DNA from 3 places in the Kitasatospora sp. NBC_00070 genome. Region 3 is predicted to be linked to each of the others. Evidence: riboswitches for the same ligand, from Rfam matches in the RefSeq annotation. Region 3 holds a riboswitch; each other region holds the start of a gene.
What was found. A riboswitch is a leader RNA that binds a small molecule or an ion and turns the genes downstream of it on or off. The one in region 3 is predicted to bind cobalamin.

Region 1: linked by a shared signal. The riboswitch ahead of cobN (cobaltochelatase subunit CobN) and the one ahead of OHV05_RS21765 (ribonucleoside-diphosphate reductase subunit alpha) in region 3 are both predicted to bind cobalamin.
Region 2: linked by a shared signal. The riboswitch ahead of OHV05_RS06110 (prenyltransferase/squalene oxidase repeat-containing protein) and the one ahead of OHV05_RS21765 (ribonucleoside-diphosphate reductase subunit alpha) in region 3 are both predicted to bind cobalamin.

What each region holds. Positions count from the first base shown of each region.
Region 1 covers NZ_CP108247.1:6,338,965-6,348,885, forward strand. Annotated here, with positions in the region: gene lnt (apolipoprotein N-acyltransferase) at 1-1,493, opposite strand, end outside; gene OHV05_RS28860 (glycoside hydrolase family 18 protein) at 1,758-3,101, shown strand; gene cobN (cobaltochelatase subunit CobN) at 3,415-7,026, opposite strand; cobalamin riboswitch at 7,124-7,244, opposite strand; gene OHV05_RS28870 (cobalamin biosynthesis protein CobG) at 7,404-8,606, shown strand; gene OHV05_RS28875 (precorrin-8X methylmutase) at 8,603-9,229, shown strand; gene OHV05_RS28880 (precorrin-2 C(20)-methyltransferase) at 9,226-9,921, shown strand, end outside.
Region 2 covers NZ_CP108247.1:1,289,681-1,299,601, reverse strand. Annotated here, with positions in the region: gene OHV05_RS06135 (VOC family protein) at 102-527, opposite strand; gene OHV05_RS06130 (ECF transporter S component) at 658-1,467, opposite strand; gene OHV05_RS06125 (ABC transporter ATP-binding protein) at 1,464-3,107, opposite strand; gene OHV05_RS06120 (energy-coupling factor transporter transmembrane component T) at 3,104-4,285, opposite strand; gene OHV05_RS06115 (hypothetical protein) at 4,291-5,259, opposite strand; gene OHV05_RS06110 (prenyltransferase/squalene oxidase repeat-containing protein) at 5,259-8,066, opposite strand; cobalamin riboswitch at 8,174-8,307, opposite strand; gene metE (5-methyltetrahydropteroyltriglutamate--homocysteine S-methyltransferase) at 8,413-9,921, opposite strand, start outside.
Region 3 covers NZ_CP108247.1:4,709,727-4,719,647, forward strand. Annotated here, with positions in the region: gene OHV05_RS21750 (aKG-HExxH-type peptide beta-hydroxylase) at 1-1,299, shown strand, start outside; gene OHV05_RS21755 (BTAD domain-containing putative transcriptional regulator) at 1,453-2,274, shown strand; gene OHV05_RS21760 (ribonucleotide-diphosphate reductase subunit beta) at 2,344-3,339, opposite strand; gene OHV05_RS21765 (ribonucleoside-diphosphate reductase subunit alpha) at 3,360-5,795, opposite strand; cobalamin riboswitch at 5,955-6,096, opposite strand; gene OHV05_RS21770 (hypothetical protein) at 6,228-7,079, shown strand; gene OHV05_RS21775 (glycoside hydrolase family 26 protein) at 7,157-8,638, shown strand; gene OHV05_RS21780 (hypothetical protein) at 8,783-9,532, shown strand; gene OHV05_RS21785 (glycosyltransferase family 2 protein) at 9,572-9,921, shown strand, end outside.

The DNA.
Region 1 (9,921 bases), 1.6 Mb from region 3:
GCCCGGCGGCGGCGCAGCTCACCGACGGCGGCGGCCAGCGTGACGGCCGCCGCCGTGTACGGGACCCAGTCGCCGAGCCGCAGGTACCAGGTGTCGGCGCCCGGCGCGGCCAGCGGCAGGGTGACGGTCAGCGCGCCGCTGTCGTCGGTGCCCAGTGCGGCCAGCCGGCGGCCCTGCCGGTCGTACGCCACCGACTCGCCGGTCAGCGCCGCCTGCACCACCGGGCGGCCGGTCTCGGCGGCCCGCAGCGCACCCAGCGAGGCGTGCTGCTGCGGCGCCCAGGAGGACTGGAAGGTCGAGGTGGAGGACTGGAAGACCAGCATCCGGGCGCCGTCGGCCGCCGCCACCCTGGACATGTCGGGGAAGGTCGACTCGAAGCAGACCAGGGCGCCGAACGGGAGCGGCCGGCCCGCCCGGTCGGTGCCGTGCAGCAGGTGGAAGGCGGCGCCGGGGGCCCGGTTCTCGCCCGCCGCCTTGCTCACCCCGGTCAGCCAGCCGAGCACCGGCCGGAGCGGGACGTACTCGCCGAACGGGACCAGCCGGATCTTCCGGTAGCGCTCCGCCACGCCGTCCGGGGTGACCAGCACGGCGTCCTTGGAGATCTTCCCGTCCGCCTTCCTGGCGTCCTCGCCGACCAGCAGCGGGGCATCGGTGGCGACGGTCAGCTGCCGCAGCCGGGCCAGTGTCGCGGGGGAGCGGTCCAGGTCCTCGGTGGTGCTGCTCTCGCCCCAGACCACCAGGTCGAGCGGCCGGCCGGCCAGTTCGGCGGTGATCCGCTCGCCGGTGGCCAGCCGCTCCTCAGGACCGGCGGTCTGGCCGGGCTGGACCAGTGCGACGGTCGCGGTGTCGCCCGGCGCGGGCGCGCGCTGGGCGGCGAACAGCAGCGGACCGGCCAGCAGCGTCGCGGTCACCGCCGACACCGCCAGCAGCCGGACCGGGAGCCGACGGCCGGTCAGCAGGATCAGCACCCCCACGTTGGCGGCCACCACCGCCGCGCTCACCAGCCACGCCCCGCCCACCGAGGCCAGCCCGAGCACCGCCGGGTGCTGCCACTGACTCGCACCGAGCAGCGCCCACGGCCCGCCGAGCGCGTGCCAGGACCGGACGAACTCGGTGCTCACCCAGACCGACGGCACCACCAGCAGCGCGAGCGCGGCCCGCCCCGGGGTGGCCGGTTGGTGCAGCAGCCGGTGCACGGCGAGCCCGACCGCACCCTGGAGCGCCCCGAAGACCACCGCGAGCGCGAGCAGCCCCGGGCCGATCGACGGCACCAGCCAGTACATCGCGGTCAGGATGAACCCCGCCCCGAACCACCAGCCCCGGACCGCCGCCTCCCGCCCGGTCGCCGCCCGCCGCATCAGTTCCAGCCCGGGCACCAGCGCCACCCAGGCCAGCCACGCCAGACCGGCCGCCGGGAAGGTCAGCACGGGCAGCGCCCCGGCCAACACCGAGGCGTACCGGGCGGGCTGGCGGAGCGAGGCAGGCGGTCTCATGCCCCCACGCTAGACCCGTCCCGCCGGAGTCGGCGGGACCACCGCGCCTCGGGCCGGGGCCGACCGGGGGCGCCGGCCCGACGGTGCCGGTTGCTGGTTCGTCAACTACCTTGTCCGGTCCAGGACTCGGCGAGGGGCGGGGTGGGCCTGTCAAGAGGCCGGGCCGGGAGTTCTGCATGGCGGACAACCGGTTGACGCCATTGGTTCAGACCAATACTTTCCCTGCAGCACAGCTCCGCACAGTTCTCACAGGAACGAGAGCCAATGCCTCACCGATCCATCACCAAGCTGACCGTCGGCGCCACCGCGGCAGCCCTCGGACTGCTCGTCTCGCTCGCCCCCGCCGCCAGCGCGTCCTCCTCCGGGGGCGGCGAGCACGGACAGTCCGGCCCGTACACCTACAAGCGGGTCGGCTACTTCACCCAGTGGGGCATCTACGGCCGCAACTACCAGGTCAAGGACCTGGCGACGAGCGGTACGGCGGGTAGGCTCACCCACATCAACTACGCCTTCGGCGCGATCGGCGCGGACGGCAAGTGCCTGGTGGGCAACGTGCCCGGCGCCGACCCGTGGGCCGACTACGTCCGCCCGGTGGACGCGGCCAACTCGGTGGACGGCACCGCCGACACCGCCGAGCAGAAGCTGGCGGGCAACTTCAACCAGCTCCGTGAGCTGAAGGCGAAGAACCCCGGCCTCAAGGTCATGATCTCGCTGGGCGGTTGGAGCGGATCCGCGCACTTCTCCGACTCGGTGCGCACCGACGCCTCCCGCAAGGCGCTGGTCGCCTCCTGCCTCGACACCTACATCAAGGGCAACCTGCCCGTGGACGGCGCCCGCGGTGGCGTCGGCGCCGCGGCCGGCCTGTTCGACGGCATCGACCTCGACTGGGAGTGGCCCGGCTCCGAGGGCGCCCCCGGCAACGGCATCCGCCCCGAGGACAAGCAGAACTTCACCAAGCTGGTGCACGAGTTCCGGGTCCAGCTGGACGCGTACGGCAAGTCGCTGGCCAAGCGCAAGCACTTCGACCTGAGCGCGTACGCCCCCGCCAACCCGGCGAAGATCGACGCCGGCTTCGAGGTCGCCAAGATCACCCGGGACTTCGACTTCGTCAACCTGCAGGGCTACGACTTCCACGTCTCCGGCGAGAAGACCACCGCCCAGCAGTCCGCGCTGTTCGCCAAGAAGGGCGACTTCAGCGTCGACCAGACCGTCAACGACTGGCTGCGGCGCGGCGCCCCGGCCAAGAAGCTCGTGGTCGGCATGCCGTTCTACGGCCAGGGCTGGACCGGCGTCACCGGCGGCGGCAACGGTCTCGACCAGCCGGCCACCGCCCCCGCCCCCGCGACCTGGGTCGCGGGCACCGAGGACTACAAGGCCCTGAAGAAGCTCGCGGACTCCGGCACCTACCAGGTCCACCGGGGCATCGGCAGCGCCTGGCTGTTCGACGGCACCACGCTCTGGACGTACGACGACCCGACGGTGCTCCGTACCAAGGCGGCCTACGTCCAGCTGCGCGGACTGGGCGGCGCCATGGTCTGGGCCCTGGACGGCGACACCCCGAACGGCGAACTCTACGCCGCCATCGACCAGGGCCTCAGCCACCGCTGACGGCTCCGCCAACCCTTTTGGCAGGTGCTTCGGAAGAGTCAGGGGCTCGGGGCCCTGTTGATGTGCGGCTCCGCCGCGTGGGCGACGCCGACCTTCTGGCAGGTGGTTCAGCACAGCAGGGGGCTCGGGGAACTGCGACGCCGGCCTCGGAAAAGGTGATCGTCGCGTAGGTGGTCAGGCACTTTCGCAGTGACCCCGGCGCCAGATCTCCTCGCAGTTCCCCGAGCCCCTGCACCGTAGATGCCCGAGCGCCTGGAAAAAGTAGAGCGCCTGCCTGCGCCCCGCGAGTTGGGGTGCAGGCAGGCGGGTTGGGTCAGGCGTCGCCTTCGAGGTCGCCCTCGGTTTCGAGGAAGGCGGTCCGGAGGGCGTCGATCAGGGCCGGGTCGGGCTCGGCCCAGAGCCCGCGCTCGGCGGCCTCCAGCAGGCGTTCGCTGATGCCGTGCAGGGCCCAGGGGTTGGCGCCGCTGAGGAACTCGCGGTTGGTCGGGTCGAGCACGTACTCCTGGGTGAGCTTCTCGTACATCCAGTCGGCCACCACGCCGGTGGTGGCGTCGTAGCCGAACAGGTAGTCCACCGTGGCGGCCATCTCGAAGGCGCCCTTGTAGCCGTGCCGCCGCATCGCCTCGATCCAGCGCGGGTTGACCACCCGGGCGCGGAAGACCCGGGCCGCCTCCTCGGTGAGGGTGCGGGTGCGGACCGTCTCCGGCCGGGTCGAGTCGCCGATGTAGGCGGTCGGGGCCTTGCCGGTGAGGGCACGCACGGTGGCCACCATGCCGCCGTGGTACTGGAAGTAGTCGTCCGAGTCGGCGATGTCGTGCTCGCGGGTGTCGGTGTTCTTGGCCGCGACGGTGATCCGCTTGTAGGCGGTCTCCATCTCCTCCCGGGCCGGGCGCCCGTTCAGCTCGCGGCCGTACGCGTAGCCGCCCCAGACCGTGTAGACCTCGGCCAGGTCGGCGTCGGTGCGCCAGTCCCGGCTGTCGATCAGCTGGAGCAGGCCCGCGCCGTAGGTGCCCGGGCGGGAGCCGAAGATCCGGGTGGTGGCCCGGCGTTCGTCGCCGTGCTCGGCCAGGTCGGCCTGGACGTGGGCCCGGACGAAGTTCTCGTCCTCGGCCTCCTCCTGGGCGGCCGCCAGCCGTACCGCGTCGTCCAGCAGCGCCACCACGTGCGGGAAGGCGTCCCGGAAGAAGCCGGAGATCCGCAGCGTGACGTCGATCCGGGGGCGGCCCAACTCGGCGAGCGGGACGGCCTCCAGGCCGGTGACCCGGCGGGAGGCGTCGTCCCAGACCGGCCGGACGCCGAGCAGCGCGAACGCCTCGGCGATGTCGTCACCGGCGGTCCGCATCGCGCTGGTGCCCCAGAGCGAGAGACCGACCGAGGGCGGGAACTGGCCGTCGTTGTCGGCCTGGTAGCGGTCCACCAGGGACTGCGCCAGCGCCTGCCCGGTCTCCCAGGCGAGCTTGGAGGGGACGGCCTTCGGGTCGACCGAGTAGAAGTTGCGGCCGGTCGGCAGCACGTTCACCAGACCGCGCAGCGGCGAGCCGGACGGGCCCGCCGGGACGAAGCCGCCGCCCAACGCGTGCAGTACGGCGTCGAGTTCGTCGGTGGTGGCGGAGAGCCGGGGGACCACCTCGCGGGCCGCGAAGTCGAGCACCTCGCGCACCGCCTCGGGGTGCCCGGCCGCGACCTTCTCGACCGCCGACGGGGCCCAGTCCTCGGCCTCCATCGCCTCGACCAGCGCCCGGGCCTGCGCCTCGGCCGCGTCGGTGGCGCCCAGGGTGAGGGCCGCCTCGTCCAGGCCGAGTGCCTCGCGCAGGCCGGGCAGCGCGCTGACGCCGCCCCAGATCTGCCGGGCCCGCAGGATGGCCAGCACGATGTTGACCCGGTCCACCCCGGCCGGGGCCTGGCCGAGCACGTGCAGGCCGTCCCGGATCTGGGCGTCCTTGATCTCGCACAGCCAGCCGTCGACGTGCAGCAGGAAGTCGTCGAAGCCGTCGTCCTCGGGGCGCTCCTCCAGACCGAGGTCGTGGTCCAGCTTGGCGGCCTGGATCAGGGTCCAGATCTGCGCCCGGATCGCGGGCAGCTTGGCCGGGTCCATCGCGGCGATGTTGGCGTGCTCGTCGAGCAGTTGCTCCAGCCGGGCGATGTCGCCGTACGACTCGGCCCGGGCCATCGGCGGCACCAGGTGGTCGACCAGGGTGGCGTGCGCCCGGCGCTTGGCCTGGGTGCCCTCGCCCGGGTCGTTCACCAGGAAGGGGTAGACCAGCGGCAGGTCGCCGAGCACCGCGTCGGGGCCGCACTCGGCGGACAGCGCGGCGGTCTTGCCGGGCAGCCACTCCAGGTTGCCGTGCTTGCCGAGGTGGACCACCGCGTGCGCGCCGAAGCCGCCGTCGGCCTGCGCCGCCTCGATCCAGCGGTAGGCGGCCAGGTAGTGGTGGCTCGGCGGGAGGTCGGGGTCGTGGTAGATCGCCACCGGGTTCTCGCCGAAGCCGCGCGGCGGCTGGATCAGCACCAGCAGGTTGCCGGAGCGGATGCCGGCCAGCACGATGTCGCCGTCCGTGTTCTGCGAGCGGTCCACGTACAGCTCGCCGGGGGCCGGGCCCCAGTGCTCCTCGACCTTGGCGCGCAGGCCGGCCGGGAGGTCGGCGTACCAGCGCCGGTAGTCGGCGGCCGGGATGCGGACCGGGTTGCGGGCGAGCTGGTCCTCCGTCAGCCAGTCCTGGTCGTAGCCGCCGGCCGCGATCAGCGCGTGGATCAGCGCGTCGCCCTCGTGGCCGTCCTCGGTGTCGAGGTCCAGGCCGGGCACGGCGGTGCCGATGTCCATCCCCTCGGCCCGCAGCCGGGCCAGCAGCCGCATCGCGGAGGCCGGGGTGTCCAGGCCGACCGCGTTGCCGACCCGGGCGTGCTTGGTCGGGTACGCGGACAGCACCAGCGCCAACCGCCGCTCAGCGGCCGGGACATGGCGCAGCCGGGCGTGCTTGACCGCGATGCCCGCGACCCGGGCGGAGCGCTCGGGGTCGGCGGCGTAGACGGTCAGGCCGTCCTGGTCGAGCTCCTTGAAGGAGAACGGGACGGTGATCAGCCGGCCGTCGAACTCCGGCACCGCGATCTGGGTGGCGGTGTCCAGCGGGGACAGGCCGTCGTCGCTGGCCTCCCACTGGGCGCGGGACCAGGTCAGGCAGAGCGCCTGCAGGATCGGACGGTCCAGCGCGGCCAGCGCACCGGCGTCCCACGCCTCCTCGTCGCCGCCGGCCTGGGCGTCGGCCGGGCGGGTGCCGCCCGCCGCCAGCACCGTGGTGACCAGCGCGTCGGCCTGGCCCAGCTCGGCCAGCAGCTCGGGCTCGGCACCGCGCAGCGAGGCGCAGTAGAACGCCCGGGCCCGGGCGCCCTGGTCCTCGATCGCCCGGCAGAGCGTCTCGACGAAGGCGGTGTTGCCGCTCATGTGGTGGGCGCGGTAGTAGAGCACGGTGACCAGCGGGCCGTCGTGCTCGGCGGCCTGACGCTCCAGCGGACCCCAGGCGGGGGCGGAGGCGGGCGGCTCGAAGCCGTGGCCGGTGAGCAGCACGGTGTCGGAGAGGAAGGCGCCGAGCTCGCCCAGGTTGGCCGGCCCGCCGTGCGCGAGGTAGGCGTGCGCCTCGGCGGCCAGGCCGGCCGGGACGGTGGAGAGCTCCATCAGCTGGGCGTCCGGCGCCTGCTCACCCGTCAGCACGATCACCGGGCGCGGCCCGGCGAGCAGCGCGTCCAGGCCCTCCTGCCAGGCTCGGCGGCCGCCGAGCAGCCGGACCACCACCAGGTCGGTGCCCTCCAGCAGCGCGGGCAGGTCCTCGACGCCGAGCCTGGCCGGGTTGCCCAGGCGGTACGGGACCGGGCCGGCCGAGGAGCGGGCGCTCAGCAGGTCGGTGTCGGAGGTGGAGAGGAGCAGGATCATGCGAGGGCCCTCCCGGCCGTGACGACGCCCCGGGACGGGCAGAGGACTCGCGAGGAACTGCGACAGCGCATGGTGAAGCCTTCCTCGAGGTCCGCGCCCCGGGCAGTGTGAGGACGGCAGGAGTTCCTGGCTCCCACGGCTGAGCCGTGGTCACAGTGGCGGGACCGCACCGGTTTCGCACCGGTTTCCTCCACTTTGCCGTCGCTGGCGGTGGTTGGGCTGGCAGGCCCGTCCGGTCAGCATCGTACGGGGTGCGCCCCGGCTGCGGACCAGGGCCGGGGGGAGTGCGGAGGGTGATACCGATCATGGCCGGTAGCTGCGGGTACGTGATGCACCGGACACCGGCGAAGGCGCCGATGGTCGGTATGCTCGCCGCCATGCCACCCACGCCTGCCGCTGCCGAAGCACGTCCCGGTCCGCCCGACCGGGCGGGTGGCGACGCCTGTCCGGGGGCGCTCCGGCTGCATTCGGCCGACGACGGTGCGCTGGCCCGGGTCCGGCTGCCCGGTGGGTTGCTGACGGACCGTCAGGCGAGGGTGCTGGCCGGGATCGCCGAGCAGCTGGGCGACGGTGCGCTGGAGCTGACCTCGCGCGGCAACGTGCAACTGCGTGGCCTGTCCGCCGACTCGGGTCCGGAACTGGGCGCCCGGCTGCGGACGGCCGGGCTGCTGCCGTCCGAGACCCACGAGCGGGTCCGCAACATCGTCGCCTCCCCGCTCGCCGGGCTGGACGGCGCCGGGCACGCCGACCTGCGCGGCTGGCTGACCGAGCTCGACCGGCGGCTCTGCGCAAGCGAGTTGGCGGCCGGACTGGCCGGGCTCTTCCTGTTCGCGCTGGACGACGGACGCGGGGACGTCGCGGCGCTGGACGCCGATGTGACATTGATCGCAACCCCCGGCGGCGGCGCGCTGCTCCGGCTCGGCCGGGCCGACACCGCCCGCCGGATCGCGCCGGGTGACGAGGTGTCGGCCGCGCTCGGCGCCGCCGAGGAGTTCGTCCGGGCGCTCCGCTCGACCGGCACCGGAGCCTGGTTCGTCCGGGACGCCCCCGACCTGCTCGACCCCGGCAGCGTCCCGCTGCCCGCGGTGACCTGCGACCCGCCGGAGCCAGGCCCGTTCGCGGGCGGCCTGGTGGTCGGCACCCGGTTCGGGCGGCTGACCGCCGGGCAGCTGCGCCGGCTCGCCGACGCCGCCCCCGAGCTGCGGATCACCCCCTGGCGCAGTGTGGTGCTCCCGGGCGCCACCGGCCCGGCCCCGGACGGCCTGCGGGCCGAGCCCGGCTCGGCCTGGGAGCGGGCCACCGCCTGCACCGGCGCACCGGGCTGCGCCAAGTCGCTGGCCGACGTCCGGACGGACGCGGCGGCGGCGCTGGAGCGCGGCGTACCCGGCCTGCCGGTGCACTGGTCGGGCTGCGAGCGGCGCTGCGGGCACCCGGCGGGCCAGTGGGTGGACGTGCTGGCCACCGGGCAGGGCTACCGGGTGACGGCGCATCACGGTGCCGGGTATGACGGACAGACCTCGCAGGACCTGACAACGGAGCAGATGGCCGAGGCGGTAGCCGAGGCCCGGAGGACCACGTGATCGAGTACGAGAAGGACGGCGCGGCCATCTACCGCGAGTCCTTTGCCACCATTCGGGCCGAGGCCGAGCTGGCCCACCTGCCGGCCGACGTCTCCCAGGTCGTGGTGCGGATGATCCACGCCTGCGGGATGACCGACCTGGTGCGGGACGTGCTGTACTCGCCCCGGGTGGTCGCTGACGCGCGGGCCGCGCTGCGGGCCGGGGCGCCGATCCTGTGCGACGTGTCGATGGTCGCCAGCGGGGTCACCCGCAAGCGGCTGCCCGCCGACAACCAGGTGATCTGCACGCTCTCCGACCCGGCCGTCCCCGGGCTGGCCAAGGAGCTGGGCAACACCCGCAGCGCCGCCGCGATGGAGCTCTGGCTGCCGCACCTGGAGGGCGCGGTGGTCGCCGTCGGCAACGCGCCGACCTCGCTGTTCCGGCTGCTGGAGCTGATCGAGGCCGGTGCGCCGCGTCCGGCCGCCGTGATCGGCGTCCCGGTCGGCTTCATCGGCGCGGCCGAGTCCAAGGAGGCGCTGGCCGCGCACCCGGCCGGCCTGGAGCACCTGGTGGTGCGGGGCCGGCGTGGCGGCAGTGCGATGGCGGCCGCGGCGATCAACGCGATTGCGAGCGAGGAAGAATGACGGAGCGTACGACCGGTCTGCTGTACGGCGTCGGGCTCGGCCCCGGCGACCCGGAGCTGGTGACCGTCAAGAGTGCCCGGCTGATCGGCGAGGCCGACGTGGTGGCGTACCACAGCGCCCGGCACGGGCGTTCGATCGCCCGCTCGATCGCGGCGCCGTACTTCCGCGCGGGCGTGATCGAGGAGAAGCTGGTCTACCCGATCACGGTGGAGACCACCGACCACCCCGGCGGCTACCGGGGCGCGCTGGACGAGTTCTACGAGCAGGCCGCCGCCCGGCTGGCCGAACACCTGGACGCGGGCCGCACGGTGGTGGTGCTGGCCGAGGGCGACCCGCTGTTCTACGGCTCGTACCAGCACATGCACAAGCGCCTCGCGCACCGCTACCCGACCGAGGTGGTGCCCGGGGTGACCTCGGTCAGCGCCGCCGCCGCCCGGCTGGGCAAGGCGCTGGTGGAGGCCGATGAGGCGCTCACCATCCTGCCCGGCACGCTGCCGGAGGAGGAGCTGACGGCCCGGCTGGCCTCGGCCGACTCGGCTGTGGTGATGAAGCTCGGCCGGACCTTCCCGACCGTACGGCGGGCGCTGGAGCGCTCCGGCCGGCTGGCCGAGGCGTACTACGTGGAGCGGGCCACCATGCCGGGCGAGCGCACCGCGCCGCTGGCGGAGGTGGACCCCGAGTCGGTGCCCTAC
Region 2 (9,921 bases), 3.4 Mb from region 3:
CCCACGGATCGTACACAGAACCAGATTATGGCCCGGAGGGGGCCTTGACCCGGTGGGGAGCCGACGGCGACCGGCCTCGGAGCGTCGGGCGGGGCGGTGTCTCAGCCCTTCCGGGGCTCGCCCCGGTAGGTGCCGAAGGCCCACAGGTTGCCCTCGGGGTCGCGCACGGTGAAGTCCCGCGAGCCGTCCGTGCCGTAGTCGGTGTCGTGCGGTTCCGCGACCACGGTGGCACCGGCGGCGACCGCCCGGGCGAACAGCGCGTCCGGGTCCTCGGTGACCACGACGTACGCGCCGAAGTGGCCCGGCCGCAGCGGCCACGGGTCCTCGTCGCTGTCCTCCTCGCGGGCCGAGCCGAGCATGATCCCGCCACCGGCCGGCCAGCTGAGCTGGGCGTGGTGCACGTGCGTCCCGTCCGCGTAGACGGCGGTGGCCTCGAAGCCGAACGCCTCGGTCAGGAACCCGATCAACGCGTGGGCGTCGTGCGCCCGCAGGCTGGGCCAGACCTGGGGCGGGGGCGGCTGGGTCATCGGATGCTCCTCGGTCGGGCCTGCGGTCGGCTGTCCGGGCTCGGGTGTTCCCGGCCCAGGGTAGGCCGGGGCCGCGCGGGCCCGGCGGATTCCGCGCCGGAGCATTCAGGTGGCGCCGCCCGCCCGGGTGTCAGTCGCCGGCCGCCGGGGTGAAGTGGACCGGGGCCTCGAAGTTGGCACGGCGGGCGGCCCGCCGGAAGACGGTCAGGACGGCCGGGCCGACGATCAGCACGCACAGGCCGGTGGTGACGGCCCGCCCGGTGTCCCAGCCGAGCGAGGTGGTCAGGTCGAAGAGCAGGTAGCGGTGCCACTGCTCGGTGAACGGCAGCCCCGGGAGGTAGGCGATCGAGCTGTTCGGGTCGAGCGAGAACGGCCAGAACGAGAGGTTCAGCAGGAAACCGAAGAGGTAGCCGGAACCGGCTCCGTAGACCGCCAGCATCACCGCCTCGGCCCGGCCCCGCAGCTTCGGCAGCAGCCCGGCCAGCAGGCCGACGAAGGCGCAGCCGAACATCTGGTACGGCATCCAGGGCCCGACACCGCCGGTGATCAGGGCGGAGGCGAACAGCGAGGTGCAACCGAGGGTGAAGCCGAAGCCGGGGCCGAACACCCGGCCCGCCAGCACCAGGACGAAGAAGACGGTCTCCACCCCGGCGGTGCCGGCCCCGAGCGGACGCAGACCGGCGTTGACGGCGGACAGCACGCCGAGCATGGCGAGCGCCTTGGCGTCGATGCCGCCAGCCGAGATCTCGGCGATCACCACGGCCAGGACCAGGACCAGCAGCGCGCCGAAGATCAGCGGCGGTGCGTACGCCGAGCCGAACTTCCCCGGGGCGACGACGAACGGCCAGAGGAAGGCGACCAGGCCGATGAACGCGGCCAGCGCCACCACCAGGCGGGCCCGCCCGGGGAGCCGGACCGCGACGCGGGCGGCGGCGGTCATCGGACGGCCTCCGTCGCGGCGAGCGCCAGGCCGACCTGACGGGTGGTCAGGTAGCGGAGCGGGGCGAGGATCTTGGCGGTCTGCGGGGCGAAGGTGGGGGAGGCGACGATCACCTCGGCGGTCGGGCCGTCGGCGACGATCTCGCCCTCGGCCAGCACCACCACCCGGTCGGCGGCCACCGCGACGAACTCCACGTCGTGGGTGCAGACCAGCACGGCGCGCCCCTCGGCGGCGAGCTGGTCGACGATGCCGGTCAGCGCCTCCTTGGCCTGGTAGTCCAGCCCCCGGGTGGGCTCGTCCAGCAGGACGACGGCGGGTGCGGCGGCCAGCTGGATGGCCAGCACCAGAGCCAGTTTCTGCCCCTCGGAGAGGTCGCGCGGGTGCGTGCCGTCGGGGATGCCGGGCGCGAGGCGGTCCAGGATCTGACGGGCCGTGGACCCGGCGTCCCGCGCCCCGTCCAGGTCCGCCTGGGCGAGCTCCTGGGCCACGGTCTCCAGGTAGAGCAGGTCGGTCGGGGTCTGCGGGACGAGACCGACCAGACGGCGGGCCTCGGCGGCGGAGACCCGCTTGGGGTCGACCGGCTTCGTCCCGGCCGTCCGGGTGACCCGGACGCTGCCGCCCTGGCGCGGCCCGGAGCCCTGCAGGGCCCAGAGCAGCGAGGACTTGCCCGAGCCGTTGCGGCCCATCAGCGCGGTGACCTGGCCGGCCCGCAGCTCCAGCGAGACCTCCCGGACGGCGACCACCCGGCCGTGCCGCACCACGATCCGTTCGGCGGACAACACTGCTGCGCCCAGGGCCGGTTCGGCGCGGGCGGGCGGGACGGGCAGCCCGGCCAGCCGATCCCGCAGCGGCCCGGCGGCCCGACGGGCGTCCCGGACGGAGAGCGGCAGCGGGCGCCAGCCGGCCAGCCGGCCGAGCTCCACCACGGGTGGGGCGATCGAGGTGTCGGCGAAGACCTCGGCCGGCGGGCCGTGCCGGACGGTGCCGTCGCCGGGCAGGTGGACGACCCGGTCGGCGTACTGGACGACCCGCTCCAGGCGGTGTTCGGCGAGCAGCACGGTGACGCCGAGGTCGTGCACCAGCCGGGTGATCGCGGCCAGTACCTCCTCGGCGGCGGTCGGGTCGAGGGCGGAGGTGGGCTCGTCCAGGACCAGTACCCGGGGGTGCGCGGTGAGCACGGAACCGATCGCGACCCGCTGCTGCTGGCCGCCGGAGAGCTCGTGCAGGCCCCGGTACCGCAGGTCGGCGAGGCCCAGCAGGTCGAGGGTCTCCTCGACGCGCTTCCGCATCACCTCGGCCGGGATGGCCAACTGCTCCATCGCGTAGGCGAGTTCCTCCTCGACCGTGTCGGTGACGAACCCGGCCAGCGGATCCTGTCCCACCACGCCCACCACGTCGGCGAGTTCACGCGGCGGGTGGTGCGCGGTGTCGCGGCCGTCCACGGTGACCCGGCCGCTGAGGGTGCCGCCGGTGAAGTGCGGCACCAGGCCGTTCACCGCGCCGAGCAGGGTGGACTTGCCGGTGCCGGTCCGCCCGACCACCAGGCAGAGTTCACCCTCGGGCACGGTGAGGTCGACCTCGTGCAGCACGGGGTGGTCGGCGCCGTCGTAGCGGATGCCGACCTGGTCGAAGCGGATCACTGGGTCACCTCGGTGGGCGTGCGGTCGGTACCGGCCTCGGCGGCCGTCCGGGGTCCTGGCAGGGCGGCCGGGGCGGCGGGACGGCCCGGCGGCGGGGCGATGACCCCGGCGAGGCCCGCCAGCAGCAGGGCGGCCACCGGCACGGGCGGCAGTCCGGGCCAGGTCAGCGGAGAGAGGGAGGGGTTGAGGTCGGTCGCGTCGTACCCCACGGTGACGCACAGCAGGGTCGCGGCGACCAGCCCGCAGGCCGCGACGCCCCACTCGGCGAGCCGCCACGGGTCCGGCCGGTAGCTGGTGCGCCGCACCCGGCGGCCGCCGAGCAGCAGACCCCCGGCGCAGAGCGCCGAGCCGACGGCCAGCGCGGGCAGCCCGAGCGCGGCGGGCGCGGTGCCGTCGAGCAGCCCGTACATCCCGGCGCACAGGCCCGTCATGCCGAGCAGCATCAGCGCGCCGGTGATCCGGCGGGACGCCCGGGTGGCGGTGCCGGCCCGGCCGTAGCCGCGCGAGTCCATCGCGGCGGCCAGGTGCAGCGAGCGCTCCAGCGCGTCCTCCAGGACCGGTACCACGATGCTGCGCAGAGCGCGGATGCCCTTGCTCCGGCCGGCTCTCAACCGTCGTGCCCGGACCACGCGTTGGACGCTCTGGACCAGTTGGGGCGCGACGCTGAGCGAGACCGTGACGGCGACGCCCAGCTCGTACAGCGCGCCGGGCAGCACCCGCAGGGCCCGCTTCGGGTTGGCCAGCGTGTTGGCCGCGCCGATGCAGCAGAGCAGGCAGGCCAGCCGCAGTCCGTCGGTGGCGGCCGAGAGGGTGGCCTCCAGGGAGACCGGGCCGCCGATCTGGATGCCCGCGTACCAGGCGGGGGTGGGGAGGTGCGGGAGCGAGAAGAGCATGTGGTCGTGCGGGGTGATGCCGGTGGCGAAGATGCACCGGAAGGTGACCCGGATCGCCACCACGGTCAGGGCCAGCCAGAGGTAGTACTTGAAGCCTCGGGCCCACGGGGCCTCGGTGCGGCGGGCGGTGACGACGTAGCCGAGCACGGCCAGCACCAGGAACAGCAGCAGCGGGTTGGTGGTCCGGCTGGCGGCGGTGCCCAGTGCGAGGGCCCAGATCCACCAGGCGACCGGATGGAGGTCGCGCGGGACCCGACGACCGGCGGAGGTGGGGAGTCGGGGCACCCGGATCACTCGGCCTGTCGTCGTCGGCGCAGTGCCGTGAGCCCGGTGGCGACGCCGAGCGCCACCACCAGGGCGACGCCGACGACGGCCGGGGCGATCGAGCCCGCCGAGTGCGGGGCGTCGGCGGTGGGTGCCGCGTCCACGGGCGTGGTGCCGGGGCTCGGTGCCGCGGTGGGGCTCACGGGGCCGGGTGCCTCGGTCGATCCGGACGGGGTGGGCGTCGGCGTCGGCTCGGTGGAGGTGCCGGGTGTGGGTGACGCACCGTCGGACGCGGTGGTCCCGCCGGGCTGCGGGGTACCGGCGCCCGCTGTGGCGGGCTTGGTGCCGCTGCCGCCGCTCGAACTACCGCCGGTGGTAACACCGTTGCCGCCACCGGCGGGTGGGGTGGTGGGCCGTTCGGGAGCGGGGCTCGGGGTGGTGCCGCCGGGGGCGGTGTTGTGGGCGCGGACGGTGTCGGGCGAGATGGTCGGCCGTCCCTCGGTCCCTTCGATGTCGGTGCCACCGAAGATCCACAGGTCCACGCTGCCGGGCTTCGGCTTGTAGCTCATCGCGCCCAACTGGCTGTAGGACCAGGTGTCCTGGCCCGGATCGGCGTGCCAGTAGGACCAGTAGGCCGCGGCGGGCGGGGTGAGCACGCACTTGTCCTGGTCGGGGGTCGGGTACTGCTTGCCGCCCTGGTGGCCGCTGTAGCCGATCCGGCAGATGAAGGCCGGGCCGTCGTGGCCCGTGCCGGTGGTCTTCCAACCACCTTGGTTCAGCAGGGCGTAGCCGGTGGTGGGGGTGGTGCCGCAGGAGCGCAGCAGCGGGCCGCCCCAGTGGCCGAAGTCCACCGCGAGCACCACCCCGGAGGTGGTGGTGCACTGGTCGATCGGCAGCGGCGAGGCGGTGGCCGGGGCCGCGCCCGCGCCGAGCCCGCCGAGGGCCAGCGCGAAGGTGGTGCCGGCCGCCCCGAGCAGCCTGCCCGGTCGGCGGATCACTGGTGACGCCCGGGCTTGGTGGCCGTCCGACGGCGGGTGGCGACCAGGATGGCGCCGCCCGCGACGGTGAGCAGCACGGCGGGGCCGACCAGACCGAGGACGTCGGTGCCGGTCCAGGCGAGGTCCGGGTCCTGCGGGCCGGCCGTGCTGTCCACGGGGCTTTCGGTGGAGGGTAGTTGGGTGGTGCTGGTAGCGGCTGCCGAGGGGGAAGTGGAGGCGGACTCGGACGGCGAAGCCGACGGCGGGGTCGAAGCGGAGGGAGAGGGCGACGTCGATGCCGAGGGCGAGGGCGAGGGCGAGCCGCTCGGGTACGGGGGAGTGGCGCCGAGGTCCCGCTTCAGCGTGCCGAAGGAGATCCCGGTGACGCCGCCGAGCGCCTGGGTGGAGGCGCGGACGTCCGAACCCTGCTGGCCGGAGGCCGCGACGTCGAAGCCGCCGTCGCCGTTCTGCCGGTCGGCGAGGAACTCGACCGCCTTGGCGATCGGTCCGGCGTAAGCGGCCTGACGGAGCGTCATCCCCTGCACGGCCAGCGCGGCCGAGTTGGTCGAGTTCCCGGCCGCGCCGGGGAAGCCACCGTCGGTCTCCTGCTTTCCGGCCAGCCAGGCCAGGCCCCTGTCGACGGCCTGGGCCGCCTCGTCGCCGGGGACCAGCGAGAGGGCCATCACGGCCATCGCGGTGCTGTCCACGTCGGCGTCGCCGGTGGCCGGGATCAGGCTGGGCCAGGAGCCGTTCGGCGTCTGCAGGCCGCGCAGGTAGGCGATCGGTGCGGCGGCGTTCGCCGTGTCGCCCGCCCGCAACTGGGCCAGCACCCCCAGGGACTGGGAGAACACCGAGGTGGCCCAGGTGTAGTTGCCGGCCTCCGCGCAGCCGAGGGTGTCGTCGGCGCGGGCGCAGATGGCCGCGTCGAGGGCGGCGATCAGGTCGTGGCCGCCGAAGTTGCGCGGGTCGCGGCCGACGATCTCGGCGAGCAGCGCCTCCTTGCCGATGGCGCCGCCGCCCGCGTACTCGGTGCCGATGCCGGTCCAGTCGTCGACGGTGCGGTCGTTGCCGTCCTTGCCCTGCTGGTCGAGGAAGTCGACGATCCGGCGCAGCGCGGTGTCGTCGGTACCGGTGGCGGCCAGCGCGTAGGCCCCGTCCACGGTGAGCCCGAAGTCGGCGAACCCGGAGTCGGGGAACGCCTCGTAGTAGTGCCCGCCGAGCAGGTGGGCCGGGTCGGTGAGGTAGCTGCCGCCCTTGGCGAGGTCCGGCGTCCTGGCCGGCTTCGGGATGGGTGGGGTGTCGGTGCCGGGGTTGTGCGAGACGGTGCTGAGGTCGGTGCCGGTCAGGGCGAGGACGGCCTGCTCGGTGGCGGGGACGTCCGAGTCGGGGGTCCACTCGTCGGGGGCGAAGCCGCCGTCCTTGTTCTGACGGGTGCCCAGCCACGCCTTGGCGGCGGCCCGTTTGGCGTCCTGGCCGGTGGCCTTGAGGGCCTGGGCCGCCGTCGCGGTGCTGCCGGTGTCGCCGGAGGCGCCGACGTAGGGGACGTACGAGCCGTCGGCCTGCTGGCCGGCGCCGAGTTGGGCGGCCGCCTGCTGCACCGTCAGGTCGTGGCCCCCGGCGGCACGCAGGGCGAGGACGGCGAGGGAGGTGCCGGACGGGTCGGACTCGCAGTGGCCGCCTGCGACGATCATGGAACCGGCGATGCCGCCGTCCGCGCACCGGAGCGCGTCGAAGCGGGCGAGCGTCGAGCCGGGCGGGGTCACCCCGCCGCGCAGCAGGGCGATCACGCCGAACGCCTGCACCCAGGGCGAGGCCGCGCCGTGGAAGTCGCCTGCGGCGGTGCACTTGCCGTTCTCGCCCTGGCCGGTGCACACGTGGTCGGTCAGCGCAGCGAGCAGGTCGTGGCCGCCGAACGCCCGGGGGTTGCCGCCGGTGCTTTCGGCGACCAGGGCCAGCAGGGCGGCGGCGCGGGAGTCCGGCGTGGAGCCCGGGCCGTCCGGGTACAGGAACTCGTCCGTGTGTGCCTGGAGGTACGCGACCACCTTGCGCAGGGCCGGGTCCTGGGTGCCGGCCGCCGCCAGCGCGATGGCGGTGAAGGAGGTCCGGGGGAGGTCGGGGCCCTCGAACGCGACGTTCTCCAGGTGGTCGCCGCCCACGAGTCGGCCGGCCAGCCAGGCCGCCGCTGCGGCGGGGTCCCCGGCCGCAGGCGGAGTGCTGGGACTGGGCGACGGCGAGGCGGACGGGGACGGGCTCGCGCTGTTCTTCGCCCGGACCGAGTCCGGGGTGAAGGACGGTGCGCCGTCGGTGCCGCCGACGTCGGTGCCGCCGTACACCCAGGCCTCGACCTCGCCCGGCTCCGGCCTCTGCGTTCCCGCGCCGAACTGGCTGTAGGTCCAGCCCTGTTGGCCGGGCTCGGCGATCCAGTACGACCAGTAGGCGGTGGCCTGCGGGGTGTTGACGCAGTTCTCCTCGGCCGGGGTCGGGTACTGGGCGCCGTTGCCGAAGGTGCCGGTGCCCAGGCGGCAGACGAAGGCGGGGCCGTCGTGCTCGGTGCCGGTGGTGGTGAACCCGGCGTGGTGCAGCAGGTCCATGCCGGTGGTGGGGTGGGCGTCGCAGCCCCGGACCACGCCGCCGCCCCAGTGGCCGAAGTCCACGGCGACGATCGCGCCGGTGCCGGCGGTGCAGTCCTCGATCGGGTCGGCGGCGGCGCTGTCCGGGTGGCCGAGCAGCACGGTGCCGCCCGCGGCGACCGCGACGGAGGTGGTGAGCAGCAGGGACGCCAGTCCCCGGCCTCCCTGACGCGTACGAATGCTGCTGACCCTCACGGCGACTCCTCGATCGGTCGGCGCTGGGTGGGACGGCGCAGCCGACAGGCTCCGAGGAGGAGAGGGTTCCTGCTGGACCGCGTCGTAGTCCGCGACGACGCACGTAGTGCTGACAAGCACCTCGCCGTAGGCATTCCGGCTCACCCTCCCCGGTTGGGGCGGGTCCACGGTTGCGGGTCAGCGCCGGATTCGGACCGGCTTCCCCTACAGGTGAGGATGAAAAGCGGTTCATCAGACCATGGGGCCGCGCGGCCAGTCAACGAGGCGTCATATCGCCTTCGACACATCGTCGCCGGTCCCGGGGCGGGGGCGCCGTGGCAGGCGCCTCCGCCCCGGGCGCCGGGGCTCAGTCGGTCAGTTCGGCCCGGACCAGGTGGGCGGCCGCGACCAGGCTGTCCAGTGAAGCCCGGGTCTCCGGCCAGCCCCGGGTCTTCAGACCGCAGTCGGGGTTGACCCAGAGCCGATCAGCGGGGATCGCCGCCAGGCCCGCGCGGAGCAGGTCGGCCGCCTCGGCGGTGCTGGGCACCCGGGGCGAGTGGATGTCGTAGACACCCGGGCCGACCTCGCGCGGGTAGCCCGCCTCGGCCAGCTCGTGGGCGACCTCCATGTGCGAGCGGGCCGCCTCCAACGAGATGACGTCGGCGTCGAGTTCGTCGATCGCGGTCATGATCGCGCCGAACTCCGCGTAGCACATGTGGGTGTGGATCTGGGTGTCCGCCCGGACCCCGGAGGTGGAGAGCCGGAACGCCTCGGTGGCCCAGGCCAGGTACGCCGGACGGTCGGCCGTGCGCAGCGGCAGGGTCTCCCGCAGGGCGGGCTCGTCCACCTGGATCACGGCCGCGCCGGCCGCCTCCAGGTCGGTGACCTCGTCGCGCAGGGCGAGCGCCACCTGGCGGGCGGTGTCGCCGAGCGGCTGGTCGTCGCGGACGAACGACCAGGCCAGCATGGTGACAGGACCGGTGAGCATGCCCTTCACCGGACGGTCGGTCAGTTCCTGGGCGTAGCGGAACCAGTCGACGGTCATCGGGGCGGGCCGGGAGATGTCACCCGCCAGCACCGGCGGCCGGACGTACCGGGTGCCGTAGGACTGCACCCAGCCGTGCCGGGTGGCCAGGTAGCCGGTCAGCTGCTCGGCGAAGTACTGCACCATGTCGTTGCGTTCGGGCTCACCGTGCACCAGGACGTCCAGGCCCGCCTTCTCCTGGTAGGCGATCACCTCCCGGACCTCGGATTCCATCCGGTCCCGGTAGCCGGCCTGGTCGAGCCGGCCGGCCCGCAGGTCGGCCCGGGCCGTGCGCAGCTCGGTGGTCTGCGGGAACGAGCCGATCGTGGTGGTCGGCAGCAACGGCAGGCGGAGCCGGGCCCGTTGGGCGACGGTCCGCTCGGCGTACGGCTGCGGGCGGCGGCCGTCCTCGGCGGTGGTCGCCGCGACCCGGGCCCGGACCGCCGGGTCACGGGTGACCGCGGAACCGGCCCGGGAGGCCAGGTCGGCACGGTTGGCGGCCAGGTCGGCCGCGATGGTGTCGGTGCCCTCGCGCAGGCCCCGGGCGAGCAGGGTGACCTCGGCGGTCTTCTGCTCGGCGAAGGCCAGCCAGCGGGAGATCTGCGGGTCCAGGTCGCGCTCCCGGTCGCTGTCCAGCGGGACGTGCAGCAGCGAGCAGGACGGGGCGACGTCGACCCGGTCGGCCAGCCCGAGCAGGGTGGCCAGCGTGCCGAGGGACTGCTCCAGGTCGTTGATCCAGACGTTGCGGCCGTCCACCACGCCGGCGATCAGCCGCTTGCCGGGCAGGCCGCCGACGGCGGCGAGTTCGGCCAGGTTGGCGGCGGCCGGGCCGGTGAAGTCCAGGCCGACGCC
Region 3 (9,921 bases):
CTGGCGAAGGAGGAGGACGCGGGGCTCCGCCCGTTCCTCTACGACCCGGTGCTGCGGAACGCCTTCGAGAACGACCTGGTCGCGCTGGAGCGGCACCGGCCGGGCCCGAGCGAGTTCGCCCGGCAGCTGACCCAGGCGGACCTGGACGCCGGTGACGGGCTCGGCCCGACCGAGCGGCTGATGGACCCGCACCACCGGCCGTGGGCCGGCCGAGGGGTCGGCTGGGTGTGGACCGAGGTCCGGCCCGAGGTGGCCGAACTGCCGCTCGCGGTACGGCTGGAGGAGCTCAAGCAGGGCAGCTTCACCGACCTGCGCGGCGCCCGCCGGATCGCCCCGGGGCAGGCCCAGCTGGCCGGGCTGGCCCGGGGCGCCGAGCTGCTGGCCGAGCTGCTGCCGTACGCGGGGGCCGGGGTCTTCCCGCACGTCTCGCTGGTCGGTCTGGCCCAAGGGGCCGCCGACGACGGCGAGTTGCACTCGTTCTCGGGTGGCGACCCGCTGCCCTCGGCGCTGTTCGTCGCGCCGGAGCACCTCGACGACCCGTGGATGACCGCCGAGATCCTGCTGCACGAGGGGCTGCACCTCAAGCAGTTCGACCTGCTGCGGACCGGCGCGATGGTCGCCGACCCCGGCCACCTGGTGGAGATCCCCTGGCGGTCGGCCCCGTGGACGCTGACCCGGGTGCTGGCCGGCCTGCACGTCTACAGCCACCTGGTGCTGTTCTTCGCGGCCGCCGCCGAGGCCCCCGCCGAGCTGGTGGAGCGCTTCGGCGCGCCGCCGGTCACCGAGGGCGTGGGGGCGCCCACCCCGGGCAGCCGGGCCGACCGGGAGGGCGGGTACGACACCAGTGCCGAGCGGGCCGGCTACCTCGGCCGGCAGGCCCTGGAGGTGCACGGCGAGGCGCTCACCCCGGCCGGCCGGCGGTTCGTCCGGTGGCTGCTGGACGCGGTGGCGCCGCTCGCCCCGGCCGTCCGGGTGACCGTCCCCGAGCCGGCCGCCGCCGCGCCCGGCTCGGTGCAGCGGCCCGCGCTCGACCCGCGCGGCTACCGGAAGGCCGAGCCGGTGACCGTCTGCCCGCTGCCGGACCAGCACCAACTGCTGGCCTACTCGCCGGAGGCGGCGCGGTTCCACTGGCTGAACGAGCACGCCTGGCTGATCTACGCGCTGTGCGACGGTGGCACGCCCGAGGAGATCGAGGCGGCCTACACCCGGCGGGGCGGCGGCGGTCCGGACGACGCCCGGTTCGCGCTCGGGATCGCCGGGCTGACCGAGGCCGGACTGGTGGAGCCGGTCACCGACTGAGCCGGTCGGCGTGCCCGGGTGCCCGGGCTCCGAGGCGCCGAGGTGACACACCGGACGCGGGCAGGCCCGGCGGCCGGGCATGCTGAGCGGAGCGTGCCAGGGAGTCCAGACCTCCCGGCCCGGTATCGCTGCCTTCCGGTGGAGGTTCGCTGAATGTCCGTCATGTCCCCGCCCTCGCCCCGGCTCCTCGCCCCGCCCGGGCCGACCGGTGCCGAGCCGTCCGGCGGCACCCGGTTCGGTCTGCTCGGACCGCTCCAACTCCGCTGCGGCGAACGGGAGATCGAGCTGTCGGCGGCCAAGCAGCGGGCGCTGCTGGCGCTGCTGGCGATCAACGTCAACCGGCCGGTCCAGGTGGACCGGATCATCGCCGAGCTGTGGCAGGCCGACGAGCCCGAGAGCGCCCGGAAGACCCTGCAGGGGTACGTCTGGCGGCTGCGCGGCCTGCTCGGCAAGGGGGCGGTGCGGACCACCGGCAGTGCGTACACCCTGCTGACCGAGGCCGGCTCGATCGACGCGGTGCGGTTCGAGACGCTGGCGGAGTCCGGCCGGGCGGCGCTCCGTACCGGCGACCACGGGCAGGCCGGCCGGCTGCTGCGCGGTGCGCTGGAGCTCTGGCGCGGTCCGGCGCTGGTCGACGTGCCGCTCGGGCCGAGCGTGTTCGGGTACGTGAGCCGGCTGGAGGAGGCCAGGGTGCTGGCCGCCGAGGGTCTGGTCGAGGCGGAGCTGGCGCTGGGCCGGCATGCGGAGGTGCTGCCCGTGCTGCGCGGTCTGGTGGCGGAGCACCCGCTCCGGGAGCGGCTGCGGTCCCAGCTGATGCTGGCGCTGCTGCGCGACGGGCGGCAGGCCGAGGCGCTGGCCGCGTACGGCGAGCTGCGGGACCTGCTGATCGAGGATCAGGGGCTGGACCCGGGCCGGGCGGTGACCGAGCTGCACCGGCGGATCCTGGCGGGCGACCCGACGCTGCACCTCGGCTGAGGCCGGTCGGCCCGGGACACGCCGGAGGGGCGCGGGGAGAACCCCGCGCCCCTCCGGTGGTGTCGCGGCCTAGAAGTCGTCGTCGAAGGCGACCGAGCCCTCGACGGCGGTCTGGTAGGCGCTGACCCGGCGCTCGAAGAAGTTGGTCAGCTCCTGCACGTTCTGCAGCTCCATGAAGCCGAACGGGTTGCTGGAGCCGTACCGGATCGGCATGCCGAGACGGGCCAGCCGCTGGTCGGCGACCGCCTGCAGGTACTCCCGCATCGAGGCGGTGTTCATCCCCGGCAGGCCCTCGCCGCAGAGGTCCTCGGCGAACTGGAGCTCGGCCTCGACGGCTTCCTCCAGCATCTCGGTGACCTGCTTGGCCATCTGGTCGTCGAAGAGGTCGGGCTCCTCCTGGCGGACGGTGTCCACCACCGAGAAGGCGAAGTCCATGTGCATGGACTCGTCCCGGAACACCCAGTTGGTGCCGGTGGCCAGACCGTGCAGCAGGCCCCGGGACCGGAACCAGTACACGTACGCGAAGGCGCCGTAGAAGAACAGGCCCTCGACGCAGGCCGCGAAGCAGATCAGGTTGAGCAGGAAGGCCCGTCGGTCGTCCTTGCTCTGCAGCGAGTCGAGGTGGTCGACCGCGTTCATGTACTTGAAGCAGAACTGCGCCTTCTGGTGGATGGAGGGGATGTTCTCCACCGCGTCGAAGGCCGCCGCCCGGTCCTCGGGATCGGGCAGGTAGGTGTCGAGCAGCGTCAGGTAGAACTGGACGTGCACGGCCTCCTCGAACAGCTGCCGGGACAGGTAGAGCCGGGCCTCGGGCGAGTTGATGTGCTTGTAGAGGCTCAGCACCACGTTGTTCGAGACGATCGAGTCACCGGTGGCGAAGAAGGCGACCAGGCGGCCGATCATGTGCCGCTCGCCCTCGCTGAGCTTGGCGAGGTCGGCGACGTCGGAGTGCAGGTCCACCTCCTCGACGGTCCAGGTGTTCTTGATCGCGTCGCGGTACTTGTCGTAGAACGACGGGTACCGCATCGGACGGAGCGTCAGCTCGAAGCCCGGGTCGAGCAGCATCTTCTCGCGGTCGGTGGTGCTCACTGGCAGGCCTCGCAGGACTCGGGGTTCTCCAGGGAGCAGGCGAGCGCCGCCTCCTCCTCCGGAGTGAGGGTGGTCGGGGTCGCCACGACGACCGGCGCGGACGGCGCCGGGACGACGGCCTTCGCCCCGGAGGAGGAGGCGGCCTGGGCGATCCGGGTGGCCGGGCGCGAGCGCAGGTAGTAGGTGGTCTTCAGACCGACCTTCCAGGCGTACGCGTACATCGAGCTCAGCTTGCCGATGGTCGGCGCGGCCATGAAGAGGTTCAGCGACTGGCTCTGGTCGATGTACGGCTGCCGGGCGGCGGCCAGGTCGATCAGCGCCCGCTGCGGCAGCTCCCACGCCGTGCGGTAGAGCGAACGGACCTCGGTGGGCAGCCAGTTGAGGTCCTGCACCGAACCGTTCGACTCGCGCAGCGCGTCCCGGGTCTGCGCGTCCCAGACGCCCAGCTCCTTGAGCTCGCGGACCAGGTACGGGTTGACCTGGAGGAACTCGCCGGAGAGGGTCTCGCGCTTGAACAGGTTGGACACCTGCGGCTCGATGCACTCGTAGACACCGGCGATCGAGGCGATGGTCGCGGTCGGCGCGATCGCCAGCAGCAGCGAGTTGCGCAGGCCGGTCTCGGCGATGGTGGCGCGCAGCGCCTCCCAGCGCTCGGTCCACTGCGGGGCGGTCTCGAAGTGGTCGACGTGCAGCTGGCCACGGGCGGCGCGGGTCTCCGCGTACGCCTCGTGCCGGCCGAGCTGCACGGCCAGCTCGCTGGAGCGCTCGTAGGCGACCAGCATGATCCGCTCGGCGATCAGGGTGGAGAGCTGCTTGGCCTCGGCCGAGTCGAAGTCCAGCCGGAGCTGGAAGAAGACGTCCTGCAGGCCCATCACGCCCAGGCCGACCGGGCGCCAGCGGGAGTTGGAGGTGCCCGCCTCGGTGGTCGGGTAGAAGTTGATGTCGATGACCCGGTCCAGGAAGGTCACGGCGGTGCGCACGGTGGCGTCCAGCCGGTCCCAGTCCATCGCGTTCAGCAGGTCGGCCGCGGAGGCGCCGATCGCCACGTGGGCACCGAGGTTGACCGAGCCGAGGTTGCAGACCGCGGTCTCGGAGTCGTCGGTGACCTCGATGATCTCGGTGCAGAGGTTCGAGGAGTGCACGGTGCGGCCGGGCACGGCGGTCTGGTTGGCGGCGCGGTTGGAGGCGTCCTTGAAGGTCATCCAGCCGTTGCCGGTGGTGGCCAGGGTGCGCATCATCCGGGCGTACAGGGTCTGCGCCGGGATGGTGCGGACGGCCTTGCCCTCGGCCTCGGCCTTCAGGTACGCGGCGTCGAAGTCGGCGCCCCAGAGGTCGACCAGCTCGGGCACGTCGACCGGGGAGAACAGCGACCAGTCGGCGTTGGCGTTCACCCGGCGCATGAACTCGTCCGGGATCCAGTGCGCCAGGTTCAGGTTGTGGGTCCGGCGGGCCTCCTCGCCGGTGTTGTCGCGGAGCTCCAGGAACTCCTCGATGTCGGCGTGCCAGGTCTCCAGGTACACGCAGGCGGCACCCTTGCGGCGGCCGCCCTGGTTCACCGCGGCGACCGAGGAGTCCAGGGTGCGCAGGAACGGGACGATGCCGTTGGACTGGCCGTTGGTGCCGCGGATCAGGCTGCCGCGCGAACGGATCCGGCTGTAGGAGAGGCCGATGCCGCCGGCGTGCTTGGAGAGCCGGGCGATCTGCGCGTAGCGGCTGTAGATCGAGTCCAGGTTGTCCAGCGGCGAGTCCAGCAGGTAGCAGGAGGACATCTGCGGGTGCTTGGTGCCGGAGTTGAAGAGGGTCGGCGAGGAGGTCAGGTACTCCAGCCGGCTCATCAGGGTGTAGAGCTCGGCCACCTCGGCCACCGACTGCTCGGTGTCGCCGACCGCGAGACCGGCGGCGACCCGGAGCAGGAAGTGCTGCGGGGTCTCGATCACCTTGCGGGTGATCGGGTGGCGCAGCAGGTACCGGGACTGCACGGTGCGCAGGCCGAAGTACTCGAAGCGGTCGTCACCGCGCTGGTCGATCAGCGCGTCGAAGGCGTCGGCGTGCTTGGCCACCAGGGCGGCCGTGACGTCGCCGATCAGGCCCTCGGTGTGGCCGACCACGATCGAGGCGGAGAAGGAGAGCGCGCCCTGGCCGATCGCCTCGTCCTGGATCTCCAGCGCGAGCAGGCGGGCGGCGAGCTTCGAGTACTGCGGGTCCTCGGCGATCATCGAGGCGGCAGCCTCCACGGCCAGTCCGCGCAGCTCGGCGAAGTCCGAGTTGGCGTTCCGGCCGCGCAGCGCAGCGGCCGCGACGTGGCCGGGGTCCACCTGGGGCAGGTCGATGCTGCGGTCGGTGAGCAGCCGAAGCAGCGCAGCACCTGGATCGGTCTGGGCGGAGTCGGCAGAACCCTGGGAGGGCAGGGCAACTGAGGCAGCGATGGTCAAGGCGCTTCTCTCCTGGCGGCGGCGGTCGGCGAGGGGCACCGGACCCGTCAGGGCGCAGGGGAAGGCAGCGCGGAACACCTCACGGCGCGCGCGAACCACCCCCCGGCCCACCCGCGAGGCCCGGACGATACTGCTGTGCTGCATGGCGACTGCGGGGAAGCCCTGTGGCACACGGTCGGCAGGTCATCGGACTTGCGGGAACCTGCTGGAGGAGCCCGCTCACCGCTGCGGGGCAGTCCCGGAATCACACCGGGTTCCCCTGCGTCGACAGCGAAAGCGAGCATACATGTAGTGGTGCCTGGCTCGTGTAACCCCACATCTTGTGTCGTGTCGTGTAGCGCATGAGTAGCCTGCAGTGACCGGCGGCGTGCCGTGCCGGACCGTGGGACACCTCTGTCCAGCGGATTGGGCGATGGCCTAGGATCTGCGCTCATGAGTGATGGGGCGGGAATGAACAACGGTGGATACGGTCCGCCGCCGGGGCAGGGGCAGTCGTCGTACCCGCAGTATCCCGGGTACGGGCCGCCGCCGACCGAACCGAACTGGGAGCAGCTCGCGGAGCAAGCCGCGGGCGAGCAGCGTCGGAAGACCCGCAACCGGATCCTGTTGGGTGTCGGTGCGCTGCTGGTGGTCGGCGCGCTGACGGCGGTCGCGGTGACCGTGTCGCGCTCCGGCAAGGACGACCCGATCGCCCTCCCCAGCCAGAGCGCCTCGCCCAAGGCGTCCGGACCGGCGAAGCCCTCGGCCTCGGCCGGCGAGGACGAGAGCACGAAGGCGATCTGGGACGTCACCACCGACAAGGCTCCGGTCACCTCGACCGCGTTCTTCCCGGAGGACTCGCTCACCATCAACGGTCACACCTGGGTCCGCCGCGCGGTCGCCACCACGACACCGTGCTGGAACGCCACCATCGGCGGCCTCGGCGACGTGATCGCGGGTCAGGCCTGCCAGCAGGTGTTCCGGGCGACCTACGCGTCCGGCGACAGCGCGATCGTGGTCGGCGTTGCGGTGTTCGACAAGAAGCTCCAGGCGGAGACCGCGATGACCAAGTACAAGGGGCACATCAAGGGACTCCCGGCCGACGACGTCAAGGAGTTCTGCCAGACGGTCGGCTGCGCCAGTACCCACGGCTCGCTCGGCCGGTTCGCCTACTTCACTTCGGCCGGCTCGGCCAAGGCCGGGGGGACCACGGCTGACCAGACCGCGACCGACAGTGGCCCGGCGTTCGCCGACCACCTGCGTGAGCTGTTGACCCAGCGCGCGCTGTCACAGCCCCACAGCTGACAACGGGAGACGCGGGGTCGGTCGCCTCGCCTCGCCCCGGTACTGTCTCCCTGTCGGGATGATCAAGCGTCAGGGGGATGGGTGTGATACCGGCGGGGGTGCTGCGGAGCAAGGCCGTCAAGGTGACCGCGGCGGGGCTGGCCGTCGCCGCTCTGTGCACGGCGGTGATCGCGGTCAGCTCGGACGATCCGCTGCCGGGACCGGTTGGGCTGGCGCCCTTGCCGACCCTGTCCGGACCGCCATCCTCCCGAGCACCCCGGGTGCCGACGGCCGAGCTCGGAAAGGTCCTGCTGGAGCGGGACCCGAAGGCTTCGCCCAACGCCCGCTCGGTCTACCAGATGCTTGCGGACCTCGAGCGGGACGCCCGTGCGGGGAAGCCGCGCGGCACCGTCGTCGGCCAGCACGTCGAGGTGCAGAACGAGCTCTACAACCCCTCGTACGGTGACTACGCGGGGACCAAGACCGCCGGGTACTACTACAAGAAGGCGATCGACATCACCGGCAAGCTGCCGGGATTCGTCGAGGCCGACCTCGGTCCCGGCTACGGACAGAGTACTTGGGGGGTGGGGAACCCCCGGTCCTACTCGAAGGACAAGTGGCCGTCCTGCTCAGCCAAGTGGCAGTACGCCGACGACGCCGTCGACCTGCTGACGGCGGTGTGGTCCGGTCACCCGCGTCCGGACGACGGGACCTACGGGGCCAGTGGCGTGCAGCAGAACTGCGACGGCACCACCACGATGCTCCCGGACAACGGTGGTGGCCCGGCAGGCATCGTCGGGATGTCCTTCCACGAGCCCTACCCAGGCTCGCCGACCAAGTCCTTCGACCGGGTGCTGTGCGAGAACTCGCCTGCGGCGACCGACCGCGGCTGGTTCGGCCGGGTGGTGGACGAGAGCTCGGGCACGGCCGAGAACCGGGCTCTGATGGAGGACCTGCGCTACCTGGCCGACCACCTGGAGTACCTGGCCGCGCACGACGTTCCCGTTCTGTACCGGCCGTACCACGAGATGAACGTGCCGGGCTGCAATCGGAGTTTCTGGTGGTCGGGACAGTCGGGCACCGATTTTCAGAAGCTGTGGAAGATCACCTACCGCTACCTGGTGGAGACCCGGGGACTGCACAACCTGATCTTCGTCTGGACCCCGGTCTCCTGGGACGGCGCCCCCGGCGTCGACCCGTGGGGCTACTATCCCGGCGCGCAGTACGTCGACGTGGTCGGGGTGGACGACTACAGCGGCAGCCCGCGGGACCCGATCGGCACCGGCGAGGTGTGGACCAAGCGCTACTACGACGGTCTCGCCGCGTACAACAAGCCCCGGATGCTGGCGGAGTCCTTCGCCGTACCGGTGAACTCCCGGCAGAAGGACACCCTGAAGCGGACACCCTGGACGGTCTGGACGGTCTGGGGGCAGTCGCTGACGGAGAAGAACGTGACGCCGGGCCAGGTGGTCAACTCCAGGGCCGACGTCAAGGAGACCTACAACAGCCCGATGGCGATCACCGGGGGCTACGGGCGCTTCGGGGTGAACTTCGACTGGTCCGCCCTGCACATGGGATGAGTTTGGTAACGATCCGCGGCCCTGTGCATACGAGTGCGGGTTGTGACGGATCAATGTGGGAACCTTTTTGGGTTTGACCGATCCGACGGCTGCCCACTACCGGGTCCGGCCGGGGGACTGCGATCTGAGGGAAGGTGAGGTCCGGTGTCGACTTCGGTGCTGGGGTACGCCGGCCGACACGTACGTACGGTCGGCTGGGTCGCCGCCTGTTGGGGCGTGGTGCTGCTCCTCTGGTCGGCCTACAACTGCTTCTGGCAGGTGGGCTTCACCACCTTCGTACAGGGGATCTTCTACTACGGGGTCAGCGACGGTGCGGCCCAGGCCGAGACCAACGGGCTCAACTACGGGGTGATCTACCTCGGTTCGGCCTGGCTGATCCTCAACGAGCGGTACTGGGCCAGGGGCGTGGTGATCGGCGTCGCGCTGGTCGAGGGCTACAACCGCCTGCGCAGCCTGACCGGTGCGCTGTTCGACGCCCCGCAGCGGGAGTGGTTCACCGGTACCACCGAGGGCTTGCTCAAGCTGCTCACCTTCGTCGTCGGCCTGTCGGTCACCACGGTGTTGGTCGTGCTGCTGACCAGGTCGTTCCTCGGCGAGAGCAGCCAACCGACCCGTGCCCGGGTGGACTTCGCCCCACAGCCCGCATTCCAGCAGCCGTACGGTCAGGGGCCGGCCTTCGGCCAGGCACCGCAAGCCGGGTACGGATATCCGCAGCCGTTCGCCCCGACCCCTCCCTTCGCCCCGGCCCCGCCGCAGTCGGCCTGGGGCGGGCCGCAGCAGCAGCCGGTGCCGCACGACGGCCCCGCGCAGGCAGCGCCGGTCCCGCAGCAGGCCGCTCCGCAGGTTGCCGCCGATCCCTCACCGATCGCGCAGCCGACCGAGCCGACCGCATAGCGGACCGTCGGAACCCCGTTCACAGGAGTCTGGACTGACATGACGACAGCGCCCGTGCGGCCCGTGCCCGCGATCTCCCGTGAGGCGAAGCGGCTGGCCGAGCGGCACCAGGACTGGAAGCCCGGCCTGCTCCCGTTCTACATATCCTTCCTGGTGATCTTCGGTTTCTCGGTCTGGTCGTTCGTTCCGAACCCGAGCCCGCTCGGTTGGGTGCTGACCATCGTCTGGTCGATGCCCGTGATGGGCGTCCTGATCGGTTTCCAGGGCGTCCTGATGGTTCGTCGGCGGCTTCGGAAGGTGGCGCAGATGGTGCCGCCGGCCCCGGCCGAGGACGACTTCCTGATCGTGCTGGTGCCCACCATCGGCCGGCACGACACCTATCCGGCGCT